2 regions of the Streptomyces sp. NPDC007346 genome follow, and region 2 is predicted to be linked to the other one. Evidence: riboswitches for the same ligand, from Rfam matches in the RefSeq annotation. Region 2 holds a riboswitch; the other holds the start of a gene.
What was found. A riboswitch is a leader RNA that binds a small molecule or an ion and turns the genes downstream of it on or off. The one in region 2 is predicted to bind thiamine pyrophosphate.
Positions count from the first base shown of each region.

Region 1: linked by a shared signal. The riboswitch ahead of thiC (phosphomethylpyrimidine synthase ThiC) and the one ahead of AB0917_RS11095 (thiamine ABC transporter substrate-binding protein) in region 2 are both predicted to bind thiamine pyrophosphate.

Region 1 is NZ_JBEYKR010000147.1:5,711-13,252, reverse strand. It holds gene AB0917_RS28300 (metallophosphoesterase) at 1-150, shown strand, start outside; gene AB0917_RS28295 (hypothetical protein) at 331-1,152, shown strand; gene AB0917_RS28290 (DUF805 domain-containing protein) at 1,253-1,606, opposite strand; gene thiC (phosphomethylpyrimidine synthase ThiC) at 1,912-3,732, opposite strand; TPP riboswitch at 3,725-3,858, opposite strand; gene AB0917_RS28280 (YibE/F family protein) at 3,929-5,275, shown strand; gene AB0917_RS28275 (SsgA family sporulation/cell division regulator) at 5,305-5,742, opposite strand; gene AB0917_RS28270 (helix-turn-helix domain-containing protein) at 5,844-6,614, opposite strand; gene AB0917_RS28265 (DUF5326 family protein) at 6,885-7,097, opposite strand; gene AB0917_RS28260 (cupin domain-containing protein) at 7,239-7,542, opposite strand, start outside.
Region 2 is NZ_JBEYKR010000029.1:13,901-21,442, reverse strand. It holds gene frr (ribosome recycling factor) at 1-427, shown strand, start outside; gene AB0917_RS11105 (phosphatidate cytidylyltransferase) at 427-1,512, shown strand; gene rlmN (23S rRNA (adenine(2503)-C(2))-methyltransferase RlmN) at 1,624-2,730, shown strand; TPP riboswitch at 2,817-2,933, shown strand; gene AB0917_RS11095 (thiamine ABC transporter substrate-binding protein) at 3,016-4,116, shown strand; gene AB0917_RS11090 (iron ABC transporter permease) at 4,212-5,825, shown strand; gene AB0917_RS11085 (ABC transporter ATP-binding protein) at 5,831-6,853, shown strand; gene AB0917_RS11080 (response regulator transcription factor) at 6,880-7,542, opposite strand, start outside; gene AB0917_RS11075 (histidine kinase) at 7,542-7,542, opposite strand, start outside.

The DNA of each region.
Region 1 (7,542 bases), on a different contig from region 2:
GGCGAGGTCGGCACGGAGGACGGCGAGAAGGGTTCGGGGCCGGTGGTGAACGGCCCGCACGTGTACGCCGACGGGCTCGCCATCGCCATGGACGGCGGAGTGACCATGGCCGGAAAGCTACTGGTCGTCCAACTTCCCCTGCATGACTGACCCCTGACAGGGAAGACGCTTCTGGATCGGGCCGCGCCGATCGTCGGGCCTATTTCGGGAACACCCTGTCACCGCGCGCCGTGAGCGCTCTACCATCGGCTCATCAGTAGCAGGCTCTCCTCCGTTTCCGCCCGATCGCCCGGTCAACGCGGGTTGCCGGGCCCGACGGAGCATCGGGGGATGCAGATGACAAGCGCTCCGCACCTGCAGGCCGAGGACGGTCCCGAGTACGCGCGGATCCTGGGTGACGCGCTGCGCCACGCCCACGAACGCCCGGACCTGGAAGGCGTCGGCGACCGGCTCAACACCGAACAGCTGCGCACGATGGCGCTCAACGCCACGGCGCTGATCACCGCGGCCGCGGCCACCGAGTACGAGCACTACGTGAAGGCCCGCGCCGAGCTGCGCACGGCCAGCGCCACCGTCCCGGAGGGCGAGCAGTACGCCGACGCCTCCTCGGTGGCGGGGCCGGGCGCCGGCATAGGAGCGGTCCTCACGGTCCTGACGCCGCTCCTCGCGGGCACCGCCGCCGTGATCTTCCTGCTCGTCGGCTATCTGCTGAAGGCGGTCAGCCCCTCGGTCGCCTTCGGCACCACCATGGTCGCGGCCGGGTGGTTCTTCGCGGCCGTCGCCGCCGCGGCCATCCTGGTCGCCGCCGTGGGGCTGCTCGTCACCGCCCTGCGCAACGGCTCGACCTCACTGGCCGCCGAGGACGAGGAACAGGGGCTGCCGGAGGAGGTCGCACGGGCCCGGGAGGCCTGGCGGCACGCCCTGCTGGAGCGCGGCATCCTGCCGTTCCTCCGGGACGCCCTGGCCGACCCGGCCGCGGGCCGCGCCGCGCGGACCCCGCACCGCTCGCCCAACCGCATCCCGAAGGTCGGCTACAGCAGGCCGGACTTCTCCGGCCCGGAGGACGGCCCCTCGGCCGGACCCCGGCCGACGTTCACGAGCCCCGACTTCACCAGCCCGGACTTCGGCGGCCCGGACCACCGGCCGGAGTAGGCGCGAGCCCGGGAGCCCTCGGGCCCCGAAACGCCACAGGCCGGGGCGGCGAGTGCCGCGCCCGGCCTGTGCGATGCTCCGGCCCTGGCGGAGCGGTGGATCAGCCTGCCTGCGGAGCCAGCTTCGGGTTGGCACCGTACTGGTTCGGCTCCTGCTTGCCCTCCGAGGCGAGGAAGACGATCAGGACGATGCCGCCGATCAGCGTCAGCGCGATCAGCAGCCACCAGCCCGAGCGGCCGGTGTCGTGCAGGCGGCGCACGCCGACGGCGAGCGACGGGATGAGGACCGCGAGGAGGTAGACGTAGTACAGGATGTCCGTGCCGATCGCCGCGCCGATGATCGACAGGACGATGGCTATGACGAAGTTGACGAGCGCGAACATCCAGTACTCCTTGCGGCGCGCGCGACCGCTGAAGCCTGCGTAGTTCTTGAGTACGTCCAGGTACCAGTTCACTGTGTTCCCCTCCCCGGGCCCCCGTGTGAGGGCCGACAAATTTCAGCCAAGCAACCGGAAAGTAAGGCACAGATAAGGAAAGGGTCAAGCCCAGCTGACACAGCGGCGAAACGTACATCCAGCTGCCACACGACTGTGTCCATACTGTCGCCTGACAACGGGCTGAACCGTGGCAGACGGCTACCAAGCGGGCAAGCTGCCTATAAGGGAGCGGTTCTGGCTGGATGTCACCGGCCGGCGGCCCCGGACGCGGGAAGCCCCCGACACCGGCCGAGGTGTCGGGGGCGAAGAGGCGGTCGGCGAGCCTAGTCGGCGATCGGCAGGTAGACCCGGTTCCCGGCGGCCGCGAACTCCTTCGACTTCTCGGCCATGCCCTCCTCGATCTCCTCCTGCGAACCGCCGTGCTGACGGCGGATGTCCTGGGAGATCTTCATCGAGCAGAACTTCGGTCCGCACATGGAACAGAAGTGCGCCGTCTTCGCCGGCTCGGCGGGCAGCGTCTCGTCGTGGAACTCCCGGGCCGTGTCCGGGTCGAGGGCCAGGTTGAACTGGTCCTCCCACCGGAACTCGAACCGCGCGTCGGAGAGCGCGTCGTCCCACTCCTGCGCGCCCGGGTGCCCCTTGGCGAGGTCGGCCGCGTGGGCGGCGATCTTGTAGGTGATCACGCCCGTCTTCACGTCGTCCCGGTTGGGCAGCCCCAGGTGCTCCTTGGGTGTGACGTAACAGAGCATCGCCGTGCCCCACCAGGCGATCATCGCGGCGCCGATGCCCGAGGTGATGTGGTCGTAGGCGGGCGCGACATCGGTGGTCAGCGGGCCGAGCGTGTAGAACGGCGCCTCCTCGCAGATCTCCTGCTGGAGGTCGATGTTCTCCTTGATCTTGTGCATCGGGACGTGCCCGGGGCCCTCGATCATCGTCTGGACGCCGAACCGCTTGGCGATGGTGTTCAGCTCGCCCAGCGTGCGCAACTCGGCGAACTGCGCCTCGTCGTTGGCATCCGCGATCGACCCGGGGCGCAGTCCGTCACCGAGGGAGTAGGTGACGTCGTACGTCGCGAGGATCTCGCAGAGCTCCTCGAAGTGCTCGTAGAGGAACGACTCCTTGTGGTGCGCGAGGCACCAGGCCGCCATGATCGAGCCACCGCGCGAGACGATGCCGGTCTTACGACGGGCCGTCAGCGGGACGTACGGCAGGCGCACCCCGGCGTGCACCGTCATGTAGTCCACGCCCTGCTCGCCCTGCTCGATGACGGTGTCCTTGTAGATCTCCCAGGTCAGCTCCTCGGCCCGGCCGTCCACCTTCTCCAGGGCCTGGTAGAGCGGGACCGTACCGATCGGCACGGGGGAGTTGCGCAGCACCCACTCGCGGGTGGTGTGGATGTTACGGCCGGTGGACAGGTCCATGACCGTGTCGGCGCCCCACTTGGTCGCCCAGGTCATCTTGTCCACCTCCTCCTCGATGGAGGAGGTGACCGCCGAGTTGCCGATGTTGGCGTTGACCTTCACCAGGAACCGCTTGCCGATGATCATCGGCTCGATCTCGGGGTGATTGACGTTGGCCGGCAGCACGGCCCGGCCCGCCGCGATCTCCTCCCGTACGGTCTCGGCCTCGACGTTCTCCCGGATCGCGACGTACTCCATCTCCGGGGTGATCTCACCCCGCCGGGCGTACGCGAGCTGAGTGACGGGGCGTCCGTCGCGGCTGCGGCGCGGCTGGCGGGGCCGGCCGGGGAAGACTGCGTCCAGGTTGCGCAGCCCGCCGCGCGGCGTGGTGTGCTTGAGCCCGTCGTCCTCGGGACGGACCGGGCGACCCGTGTACTCCTCGGTGTCGCCGCGGGCGATGATCCAGTTCTCCCGCAGGGGCGCGAGGCCCCGGCGGACATCGGTGTCGACGGCGGGATCGGTGTACGGCCCCGAAGTGTCGTACAGGGTAACGTCCTTGCCGTTGGTGAGGTGCACCTGTCGGACCGGCACCCGGAGGTCCGGGCGCGAGCCCTGGACGTACCCCTTGTGCCAGCCGATGGACTTCCCGGCCTCGTCGTCGCGGGTCCCGTTGTCCGGCGTCGTGCCGTTCGGCGTCCCGTCGCTCTGTTTCGAGGCAGGCGTGCGTGCGTCCGCTGTGGTCATGAGACCTACTCCCTACGCCGGCATTACCCGGTAACAGGTTCGGCGGTCGGCGCAGCGTGTCCCGTACGGATGTACGGCGGTCAGCGCCCTCTCAGCCCGGTGCTCCGAGCTCCCGCGTGTGCAAATGTGCCTCCACGCTAGCGTCCTTTCCGGCGAGCTGAACAGAGGGCGCCCCTGTTCTTGCGATGATCGCCCCGTGACCTCCCCTCAAAGCGACCCCGCCCCCCAGCCGCCGCCCCAGGGCCACACCCACGGCCACACGCACAGCCACGGACCCGCCGCCCCGGTCTCCAAGCACCTGCGCAAGGTCATCGCCGCCGTACTGATCCCGTTCGCCACGGCCGTCGTCGTCGGCCTCATCGCGTTCTGGCCCGGCGGCGTCCCCGACCACGAGCGCACGGGCGTCGGATTCGACCGGCAGACCCAGGACGGCAAGGTCGTCCAGGTCGTCAAGGTCGACTGCGCGGACGTCAACGCCGCACAGGTCCCCCCGACCGGTGACACCTCCACCCCCTCGGGCCGGGAGGCCGTCAACGAGCAGGAGGGGGAGTGCGCGAAGGCGACCATCGAGGTGACCAGCGGCGACGACAAGGGCCGTACGTTCGTCGAGGTGGTCCAGCCGGACGCGCCCCGCCAGCTGCGCGAGGGCCAGGGTGTCGTCGTGGCGTACGCCCCCGACGCGCCCCGCGACCTCCAGTACTCCGTCACCGACGTGAACCGGAAGATCCCGATGGCCCTGCTGGCCGCGATCTTCGCCCTGGCGGTCGTCGCGGTGGGCAGACTGCGCGGGGTGATGGCGCTGGTGGCGCTGGCCGTCTCGTTCGCCGTACTGACCCTGTTCATCCTGCCGGCGATCCTGCAGGGATCGAATCCGCTGGTGGTGGCGGTGATCGGGGCCAGCGCCATCATGCTGGCGGCGCTCTACATGTGCCACGGGGTGACGGCCCGCACATCCGTCGCGGTCATCGGCACGCTGATCTCGCTGCTGCTGATCGGGCTGCTCGGCTCCCTGTTCATCGGCTGGGCGAGTCTGAGCGGCAACACCGACGACAACACCGGCCTCATCCACGGGCTGTACCCGGACATCGACATGAGCGGTCTGCTGCTGGCCGGCGTCATCATCGGGTCGCTCGGGGTGCTCGACGACGTGACGGTCACCCAGACCTCCGCCGTCTGGGAACTGCACCAGGCGGACCCGCAGATGGGTTGGCGCGGGCTGTACCGGGCAGGTATCCGCATCGGACGGGACCACATCGCCTCGGTCGTGAACACCCTGGTGCTGGCGTACGCGGGCGCGGCGCTGCCGCTGTTGCTGCTCTTCTCCATCGCTCAGAGCAGCGTGGGGACCGTGGCCAACAGCGAACTCGTCGCCGAGGAGATCGTCCGTACGCTGGTCGGCTCGATCGGTCTGGTCGCCTCGGTGCCGGTGACGACCGTGCTCGCCGCACTGGTGGTCTCCGCGGACCGGCCGGGCGCCTCCACCTCCTCGTCCACGGCCGCAGCCCCCGCACGGACCGGCAGGGGCCGTCGCCGTAAGGCGTGAGAGGCGTGCGGCGGGGGTGTGCTCGCCGCTCAGCCAGCGTTCTGCTCCTCGGCGAGGATGCGGCCGAGCGCTTCCTCCAGGTTCCCGTCGAAGTCACCCAGCGTGTGCTCCTGGCCGAGAGGCACCAGCTTGTCGGTCCGGTCGAGAAACGCCACCAGCGGTGCCGTACCCGCCCGGAACAACGCGCGGTCCGCGCCGACCTGAAGACGGATGTGCACATCGCCGAGGCCCTCGGGCTCGGTCGGCCCGATGTGCACATCGCCGTCGCCACTGGGGCTGTTGAGCCCGTCCAGCAGCAGCTCGCGACCGAATGCCCAGGTCACAGGGGCATCGCCGGGCAGATGGAACGTCATCCGGATGGCATAAGGATCCGCCACCTCGTACCGGAGCTCCACCGGAATACGGAACGAGAGCTCCTCGGAGACGAGGAAGCTCATCATGACCTCTGCTTGAACCGACTCGCGCATCGTTCAACCCCGCAGTAGATGAAACTGGCCAGGAATGATCCCCCATGGCCCTATTGACGCCATCGTGGTGCACGCGATAGCAGATCACAAGGAGTGATTTTTCAGATACTGATAGAGAACACGAACGAACGCAAGAGGCTCGCCACTTCGCCACGTAGCTGTTCGACTGCGGGCAGCAACCGTTCTTCCTGGTCCAGGGGTACGGAAATGGCCATGGCCGCAATGGTGGCACCGGCCGTGACGGGAATGGCGGCACAGACGGTCCCCAGTGCGTACTCCTGGCGTTCGATGACCGGTTCACCCCGGCGCAATGTCCGCAACCGTTCCAGAAATGCCGCGCGATCTCGCACTGAGTAACGAGTGAGGGGCCGAACGGGGTGCCGGTCGAGATGATCCTCGCGTTCCTTCTCGTCGAGCTGGCCGAGAAGGCACTGTCCGATCGCGTGTGCGTGGCCGGTCTCCCGGAAGGAGGCCCACTCGTCGACCGCAGGGGCGTCGGGAGCGTCCGCGACCGCGATGAGCTCGATCTCACCCTCGCGGTAGACCGCGCAGTACACCGGGGCCCCGATGGCGTCCCGCCAACGCGCGAGGGAGTCGGTGACGGCGGAGGGGCGGCTTCTCGGGCCCTGGGCCGCGGTCAGGTTCTCGGCGGCCGCGCCGAAGTGGAAGACGCCGTTCTCCCGGCGGAGATAGCCCTCATGGGTGAGGGTGCGCAGCAGGTGGTACGCGGTCGGCAGCGGTAGCCCTGCCTCACGTGCGAGTTGCTTGGCGGGCGCCCCGTCCCGATGGGTGCCCACAGCCTCCAGCAGCCTCAACGCCCGCTGAACCGAACCGATCAACGTCGGGACAGCGGTACTCGATGCCGTGGTCAAAGGTCACCCCCAGGCATGGTGACGGGCCGTCAGCCCTCCCGTGGAGGCCGCCCCCACGGGGCTGCCGCACCAACGACCGAACTGTCGTACAAACCACTGGTCACTCGGTCGGTTCGGTGACAGAAGGTCACATTCCAGATGGCGGCAGCGTTATGTCACTGTATCGGCCGTCCCCGGAAGGAGGGGGTTTTCCTCCTGGACTTAGCTCAGCTGGGCTAATCCGCAGGCCTGTGCGCACCCCCGACCCCGCACGGGCCCGCGGCGGCCCTGCTACCAATCACCACGCGAGGACGAGGAGGACATGAACTTGCGTACGACGAAGATCAGACCGCCGACCAGCACGACGAAGATCAGCGCCTTGAAGAGCAGGCTGATCACGAAGCCGATCACGCTGGCGATCAGACCGCCGAACACGAAGATCGCGATGACGGGCACCGCGATCCACTTCACCCACCAGGGCATCCCCGCGTATATCTCCCGCACGGCCATCGCCATCTACCTCGTCTCTCTGGGTTCCTGCCTCGATGCTAAGGGCGCGAGGGACCCCGGCGGGGGCCTCGCAGCCCTTGAAGACCCCTGATCGAACCCTTAGGGAACCCGGGGTTCAGCCCTCCGGAGGCGGGTTCAGCCCTCCGGAGGCGAGAAGACGACCATCACCCGCAGATCCTCGGTGATGTGGTGGAACTTGTGGGTCTCTCCGGCCGGCACATAGACGACGCTCCCCCGGCCGACCTGCGTCGTCTCCGTCCCCACCGTGATCGACGCCCGGCCGCTGACGACGAAGTACACCTCGTCCTGCTGGTGCGGCTGCTGCGGGTCGAGCGCCCCCGCGTCCAGGGCGTACAGGCCGACGGACATGTTCCGCTCCCGCACGAACTGCAGGTAGGCGCCGTCGTTGGCGGCTCGTTCCGCCTCCAGCTCGTCCAGT
Region 2 (7,542 bases):
CTACGGCGCGCTGACCCCGATCAACCAGCTGGCCTCGTTCTCGGTTCCCGAGCCGCGGATGGCCGTCGTGACGCCGTTCGACAAGACCGCCCTGCGCAACATCGAGCAGGCGATCCGCGACTCCGACCTCGGCGTCAACCCGAGCAACGACGGCAACATCATCCGGGTGACCTTCCCCGAGCTCACCCAGGACCGCCGCAAGGAGTTCATCAAGGTCGCCAAGACCAAGGCCGAGGACTCCAAGATCTCGATCCGCTCCATCCGCCGCAAGGCCAAGGAAGCGCTCGACAAGCTGGTCAAGGACAAGGAGTCCGGCGAGGACGAGGTCCGCCGCGCCGAGAAGGAGCTCGACGACACCACCGCGAAGTACGTCGCGCAGGTGGACGAGCTGCTCAAGCACAAGGAAGCCGAGCTGCTCGAAGTCTGATGAACGACTCTTCCTGGGGCGCACCGCAGGGAGCCGGTTACCGGGGCGCCCCCGAGATGGGGGTCGCTCCGGCGGGTCCCGCCTACGATGTGCGTGAAGCCCAGCAGACTCGGCCCATGCCCAACGTGCCGGACGTTCCCGACGCAGGTAGAGACGCAGTCAGCCGTGCCGACCGGGACGGGGACGCCGCGCACGTCAGCGGCCCCCTGTTCCGTGACGAGATGCCGCAGGAGCCCATGTCCACCCCGCTGCCGTCCCCGCCGCAGAAGAAGCGTGCGGGGCGTGATCTGCGCGCCGCCATAGGGGTCGGCGTGGGGCTCGGCGCCGTCATCGTCGCCTCGCTGTTCATCGTGAAGGCCGTCTTCGTCGGCGTGATCGCCCTCGCCGTCGTCGTCGGCCTGTGGGAGCTCACCTCCCGGCTCCAGGAGCAGAAGGGCATCAAGGTCCCTCTGATCCCGCTGGCCGTCGGCGGGGCCGCGATGGTCGTCGCGGGCTACGCGCGTGGCGCGGAGGGGGCCTGGGTCGCCATGGCCCTGACCGCCCTGGCGGTGCTGGTCTGGCGGATGACCGAGCCGCCGGAGGGGTATCTCAAGGACGTCACGGCGGGTGTCTTCGCCGCGTTCTACGTCCCCTTCCTGGCCACCTTCGTCGCCCTGCTGCTGACGGCGGACGACGGCTCGTGGCGGGTCCTGACCTTCCTCCTCCTCACCGTCGTCAGCGACACCGGGGCGTACGCGGTCGGCTGGCGCTTCGGCACCCACAAGCTCGCTCCCCGCATCAGCCCCGGCAAGACCCGCGAGGGCCTGCTCGGTGCCGTCTCCTTCGCGATGGCCGCCGGCGCCCTGTGCATGGAGTTCCTGATCGACGGCGGCGCCTGGTGGCAGGGGCTGCTGCTGGGCCTCGCGGTCGCCGTCAGCGCCACCCTCGGCGACCTGGGCGAGTCCATGATCAAGCGGGACCTCGGGATCAAGGACATGGGAACCCTGCTCCCCGGCCACGGCGGCATCATGGACCGGCTCGACTCGCTGCTGCCGACCGCGCCGGTGGTCTGGCTGCTGCTCGTGCTGTTCGTCGGCTCGGGCTGAGGGCCCGTGCGGCCTCGCACACCACGTCCCACCTGCACGTTCTACGAGTGAGGGTCCGTCGTCCACAGGGCGGCGGGCCCTCACCCGTCTGTCTGCGACACTGGATGAACCATGCCTAAGCCCGGAGAACTCACTTTCGTCGCGCCCCGCGGAGCCAAGAAGCCCCCGCGGCACCTCGCCGACCTCACGCCCGCCGAGCGCAAGGACGCGGTCGCCGCGACCGGCGAGAAGCCGTTCCGCGCCCAGCAGCTCTCGCAGCACTACTTCGCGCGGTACGCGCACGACCCGGAGCAGTGGACCAACATCCCCGCCGGGTCCCGGGAGAAGCTCGCCGAGGCGCTGTTCCCCGACCTGATGTCCGTGGTCCGTCACATCAGCTGCGACGACGACACCACCCGTAAGACGCTGTGGAAGCTGCACGACGGGACGCTCGTCGAGTCCGTCCTGATGCGCTACCCCGAGCGCGTCACGATGTGCATCTCCTCCCAGGCGGGCTGCGGGATGAACTGCCCCTTCTGCGCCACCGGGCAGGCCGGGCTCGACCGCAACCTGTCGACCGCCGAGATCGTGCACCAGATCGTCGACGGCATGCGCGCCCTGCGCGACGGCGAGGTGCCCGGCGGTCCGGCCCGGCTCTCCAACATCGTCTTCATGGGCATGGGCGAGCCGCTCGCCAACTACAACCGGGTCGTCGGAGCGATCCGCCGGCTCACCGACCCCGAGCCGGACGGCCTCGGCCTCTCCCAGCGCGGGATCACCGTCTCCACCGTGGGGCTCGTCCCGGCGATGCTGCGCTTCTCCGACGAGGGCTTCAAGTGCCGCCTCGCCGTCTCGCTGCACGCCCCGGACGACGAGCTGCGCGACACCCTCGTCCCCGTCAACACCCGGTGGAACGTACGCGAGGTGCTGGACGCGGCCTGGGAGTACGCCGAGAAGTCCGGCCGCCGGATCTCCATCGAGTACGCCCTGATCCGGGACATCAACGACCAGGCCTGGCGCGGTGACCTGCTCGGCCGGCTGCTCAAGGGCAAGCGGGTGCACGTCAACCTGATCCCGCTGAACCCCACGCCCGGCTCCAAGTGGACCGCCTCGCGCCCCGAGGACGAGAAGGCGTTCGTCGAGGCCATCGCGGCCCACGGCGTGCCCGTCACCGTCCGGGACACCCGGGGCCAGGAGATCGACGGGGCCTGCGGGCAGCTGGCGGCCTCCGAGCGCTGAGGGCCCCGGCGGACACCGAAGGGGCGGCCCCACCTCACCTGACCAGGCCGAAAACCACCGGTGTAGCCTGGGCCGAAATCAACTTCATATTCCGACAGGGGAGCGCCACAGCGCTGAGAGTGCGGCACCGAGGACCGGCTGGCCGCAGACCCTCTGAACCTCGCCCGGGTCATTCCGGGTAGGAAGTTCGGACCTTACTCAAGCTGTTGCGCCCTGCCCGCTTCCGGTACGTCCCGGCGGCGGGCGGGGCCGCGTCTCTTCCTGGTCACCTCCAGGAGGAATCACATGAACACCACCAAGAAGTACGCCGCCACCGCGCTCGCCGCGGCGCTCGGCGTCACCGTCCTCGCGGGCTGCGGCGGCTCCGACGACTCCTCGACCGGATCCGGCGCCTCGAAGGGCAGCGGCTCCAAGACCGTCACCCTGGTCACCCACGACTCCTTCAACGCCTCGGAAGAGGTGCTGAAGGAGTTCACCCAGGAGAGCGGCTACACCGTCGAGCTCCTCAAGAGCGGCGACGCCGGCGCGGCGCTCAACCAGGAGATCCTGACCAAGGGCTCCCCGCGCGGCGACGTCTTCTTCGGCGTCGACAACACCCTGCTCTCCCGCGCCCTCGACAACGGCCTCTTCACCCCGTACGAGGCCAAGGGCCTGGACCGGGTCGCGGACGGCACCGAGCTGGACGAGAAGCACCGCGTCACGCCCGTCGACACCGGTGACATCTGCGTCAACTACGACAAGAAGTTCTTCGCCGACAAGAAGCTCGCGCCGCCGCAGACCTTCGAGGACCTGCTGAAGCCCGCGTACAAGAACCTCCTCGTCACCGAGAACGCGGCGAACTCCTCGCCCGGCCTCGGCTTCCTCCTCGGCACCATCGCCACCCAGGGCGAGGACGGCTACGAGGCCTACTGGAAGAAGCTGAAGGCCAACGGCGTCAAGGTGGTCGACGGCTGGGAGCAGGCCTACAACGAGGAGTTCTCGGGCTCCGCGGGCGGCAGGAAGGCCAAGGCGGACCGGCCGCTCGTCGTCAGTTACGCCTCCAGCCCGCCCGTCGAGGTGCTCTACGCCGACCCGCAGCCCGAGGAGGCCCCGACCGGCGTCTCCACCGGGACCTGCTTCCGGCAGACCGAGTACGCCGGGCTGCTGAACGGCGCGAAGAACGAGGCGGGCGGCAAGGCGCTGCTGGACTTCCTGATCGGCAAGACGTTCCAGGAGGACGTCCCGCTGAACATGTTCGTGAACCCCGTCGTGACGGACGCGAAGCTGCCGGAGATCTTCACCGAGTTCGGCGAGAGCATCGAGAAGCCGGCCACGGTGGCCCCGGACAAGATCGCCGCCAACCGTGAGCAGTGGGTCCAGACGTGGCACTCGCTCGTCGTGAAGTAGGCGGCCCCACCCAAGGCGGCCCCACCGAAGCCGCCGGGCCCGGACCGGGGTCCGGCGGCGGCGGGCGGCGTGGGGCGGCGGTGCGGCTCGGCCTGATGGCCGTGCCCGTCGCCTTCTTCGCCGTCTTCTTCGCCTACCCCGTGTCCGCGATCGTCGGCCGCGGGCTGAAGACGGACGGCGTCTGGCAGTTCGGGCGGGTCGGCGAGGTGCTGGCCCGTCCGGACATCCTCGACGTCCTGTGGTTCACCACCTGGCAGGCGCTCGCCTCGACCGCGCTCACCCTGCTGATCGCCCTGCCCGGCGCGTACGTCTTCGCCCGCTTCGACTTCCCCGGCAAACAGGTGCTGCGCGCGGTCGTCACCGTGCCGTTCGTGCTGCCCACCGTCGTCGTCGGCACCGCGTTCCTGGCGCTGCTGGGGCGCGGCGGCTTCCTCGACGAGCTGTGGGGTCTGCGGCTGGACACCACCGTGTGGGCGATCCTGCTCGCGCACGTCTTCTTCAACTACGCGGTGGTCGTCCGGACGGTCGGCGGCCTCTGGTCGCAGCTGGACCCGCGCCAGGAGGAGGCCGCCCGGGTGCTCGGCGCCGGACGGTTCGCCGCCTGGCGGCGGGTGACGCTGCCCGCGCTCGGCCCGGCGGTGGCCGCCGCCGCGCTGATGGTCTTCCTCTTCACGTTCACCTCGTTCGGTGTCGTGCAGATCCTCGGTGGCCCCTCCTACTCCACCCTGGAGGTGGAGGTCTACCGCCAGACCGCCCAGCTGCTCGACCTGCCGACGGCCGCCGTGCTGACCATGGTCCAGTTCGTGGCGGTCGGCGCGATCCTCGCCCTGCACGCCGTGACCGTACGCCGCCGGGAGCGGGCGCTGAAGCTCGTCGACCCGGCGCAGACCTCCCGCCGGCCGCACGGCGCCGGACAGTGGGCGCTGCTCGGCGGGGTGCTGCTCACCGCGCTGCTGCTGATCCTGCTGCCCCTCGGCGTGCTGGTGGAGCGGTCGTTCGACGGGCCGGACGGTTACGGCCTCGGCTACTACCGGGCCCTCCAGTCGGCCGGGGGCAGCGGCTCGACCTTCCTCGTACCGCCGCTGGAGGCGGTCGGCAACTCCCTGCGGTACGCGTTCGTCGCCACCCTCATCGCCCTGGTCGTCGGCGGACTGGCGGCTGCCGCCCTGACCCGGCGGGCGGGACGGCTGGTACGCGGATTCGACGCGCTGCTGATGCTGCCGCTCGGGGTCTCCGCCGTCACCGTCGGCTTCGGCTTCCTCATCACCCTCGACAAACCGCCGCTCGACCTGCGGACCTCCTGGATCCTGGTCCCGCTGGCGCAGGCGCTGGTGGGCGTCCCCTTCGTCGTACGGACCATGCTCCCCGTGCTGCGCGCGGTGGACGAGCGGCTGCGCGAGGCCGCCGCCGTGCTGGGGGCCTCCCCGCTGCGGGCCTGGCGCGAGGTCGATCTGCCGCTGGTGCGGCGGGCGGTGCTGGTCGCGGCGGGCTTCGCGTTCGCCGTGTCGCTCGGCGAGTTCGGCGCCACCGTCTTCATCGCCCGGCCCGACAACCCGACCCTGCCGGTCGCCGTCGCCCGGTTGCTGGGCCGGTCCGGGGAGCTGAACTACGGGCAGGCGATGGCTCTCAGCACGATCCTGATGCTGGTGTGCGCCGTGTCGCTGCTGCTCCTCGAACGCATCCGTACCGACCGATCCGGGGAGTTCTGACCACCATGCTGAGCTTGCAGGCAGCCACCGTACGGTTCGGGAAGCGGACGGCCCTCGACGCCGTCGACCTGGAGGTCGCCGACCACCGGATCGTCTGCCTGCTCGGCCCCAGCGGCAGCGGGAAGTCCACCCTGCTGAGGGCCGTCGCCGGGCTCCAGCCCATGGACGGCGGCCGGGTGCTGCTGGCCGGCCAGGACCAGAGCGGCGTCCCCGTCCACCGGCGCGGGCTCGGCCTGATGTTCCAGGACCACCAGCTCTTCCCGCACCGCGATGTCGGCGCCAACGTCGCCTTCGGGCTGCGGATGCACGGCACCGGGCGCGCCGAGAGCGAGCGCCGGGTCCGCGAACTCCTGGAGCTGGTGGGCCTCCCCGGCGCGGAACGCCGAGCGGTGGCCGCCCTCTCCGGCGGTGAGCAGCAGCGCGTCGCCCTGGCCCGCGCCCTGGCCCCGCGCCCCAGGCTCCTGATGCTGGACGAACCGCTCGGCCAGCTCGACCGCAGCCTGCGCGAACGGCTCGTCATCGAACTGCGCACCCTCTTCCAGGAGTTGGGTACGACAGTGCTCGCGGTCACCCACGACCAGGGCGAGGCGTTCGCGCTCGCCGACCAGGTGGTGGTGATGCGGGACGGGCAAATCGCCCAGGAGGGCAGCCCGCTGGACGTCTGGCAGCGGCCCGCCTCCGCGTTCGTCGCCCGCTTCCTCGGCTTCGACAACGTGACCCCGGCGACCGTGACCGGCCGGGCCGCCGCCACCGCCTGGGGCAAGGTGCCGGTGCCTGAGGGCTCACCCCAGGGCGAGGCCGACCTGCTGGTCCGCCCCGCCGGGGTCCTGATCGGCTCCCCGGAGGACGGGCTGCGCTGCACGGTCGGCGTACGGACGTTCCGCGGGAACCACGTGACCGTGCGGCTGGCCCCCGAGAACGCGCCGGTGCTGGAGGCCGAGTGCGCCCTGCGGGACACGCCGGACGAGGGCGCCGTCGTGGGCGTCCGCTTCGACGCGGCGGAGACGGTGGTGCTGGCGGGGGGCTGACGTATCGGCCGGCGCCCCAGGGCGTGTCAGCCGGCGCGGGTCCCCGCCACCACCAGCCCCAGTTCGTAGGCCAGGATCACCGCCTGCGCCCGGTCCCGCAGCCCCATCTTCGCGAAGAGCCGGTTGATGTGGGTCTTGACCGTGTGGTCGGTGATGGTCAGCCGGGCGGCGATGTCCGCGTTGGACAGGCCCTGGGCGATGAGGACGAGCACCTCCGCCTCGCGCGCGGTCAGCCCCTCGACGGAGCGGACCGGTGGCGCGCTGACCCGCTGCCGGGTGAACTCCGCGATCAGCCGCCCGGTGATCTCGGGGGCCAGAAGGGCGTGCCCGTCGGCCACCACCCGTACCGCGTGGAGCAGTTCGGGGAAGGTCGCGTCCTTGAGGAGGAAGCCGCTGGCCCCCGCCGTCAGGGCGTCGTACACGTACTCGTCCAGGCCGAACGTCGTCAGCATCAGCGCCTTCGTCGCCCCGCCCGACGCGGTGACGATCTCGCGGGCCGCGTCGATCCCGCCGAGCCGGGGCATCCGGATGTCCAGCAGCGCCACGTCGGGGCGGAGTTCGGCCACGACACGGACCGCCTCTTCACCGTCGCGCGCCTCACCGACCACCTCGATGTCCTCCTGGGTGTCCAGCAGGCTGGAGAACGCCGTCCGTACGACCGCCTGGTCGTCGGCGACGATCACTCGGAT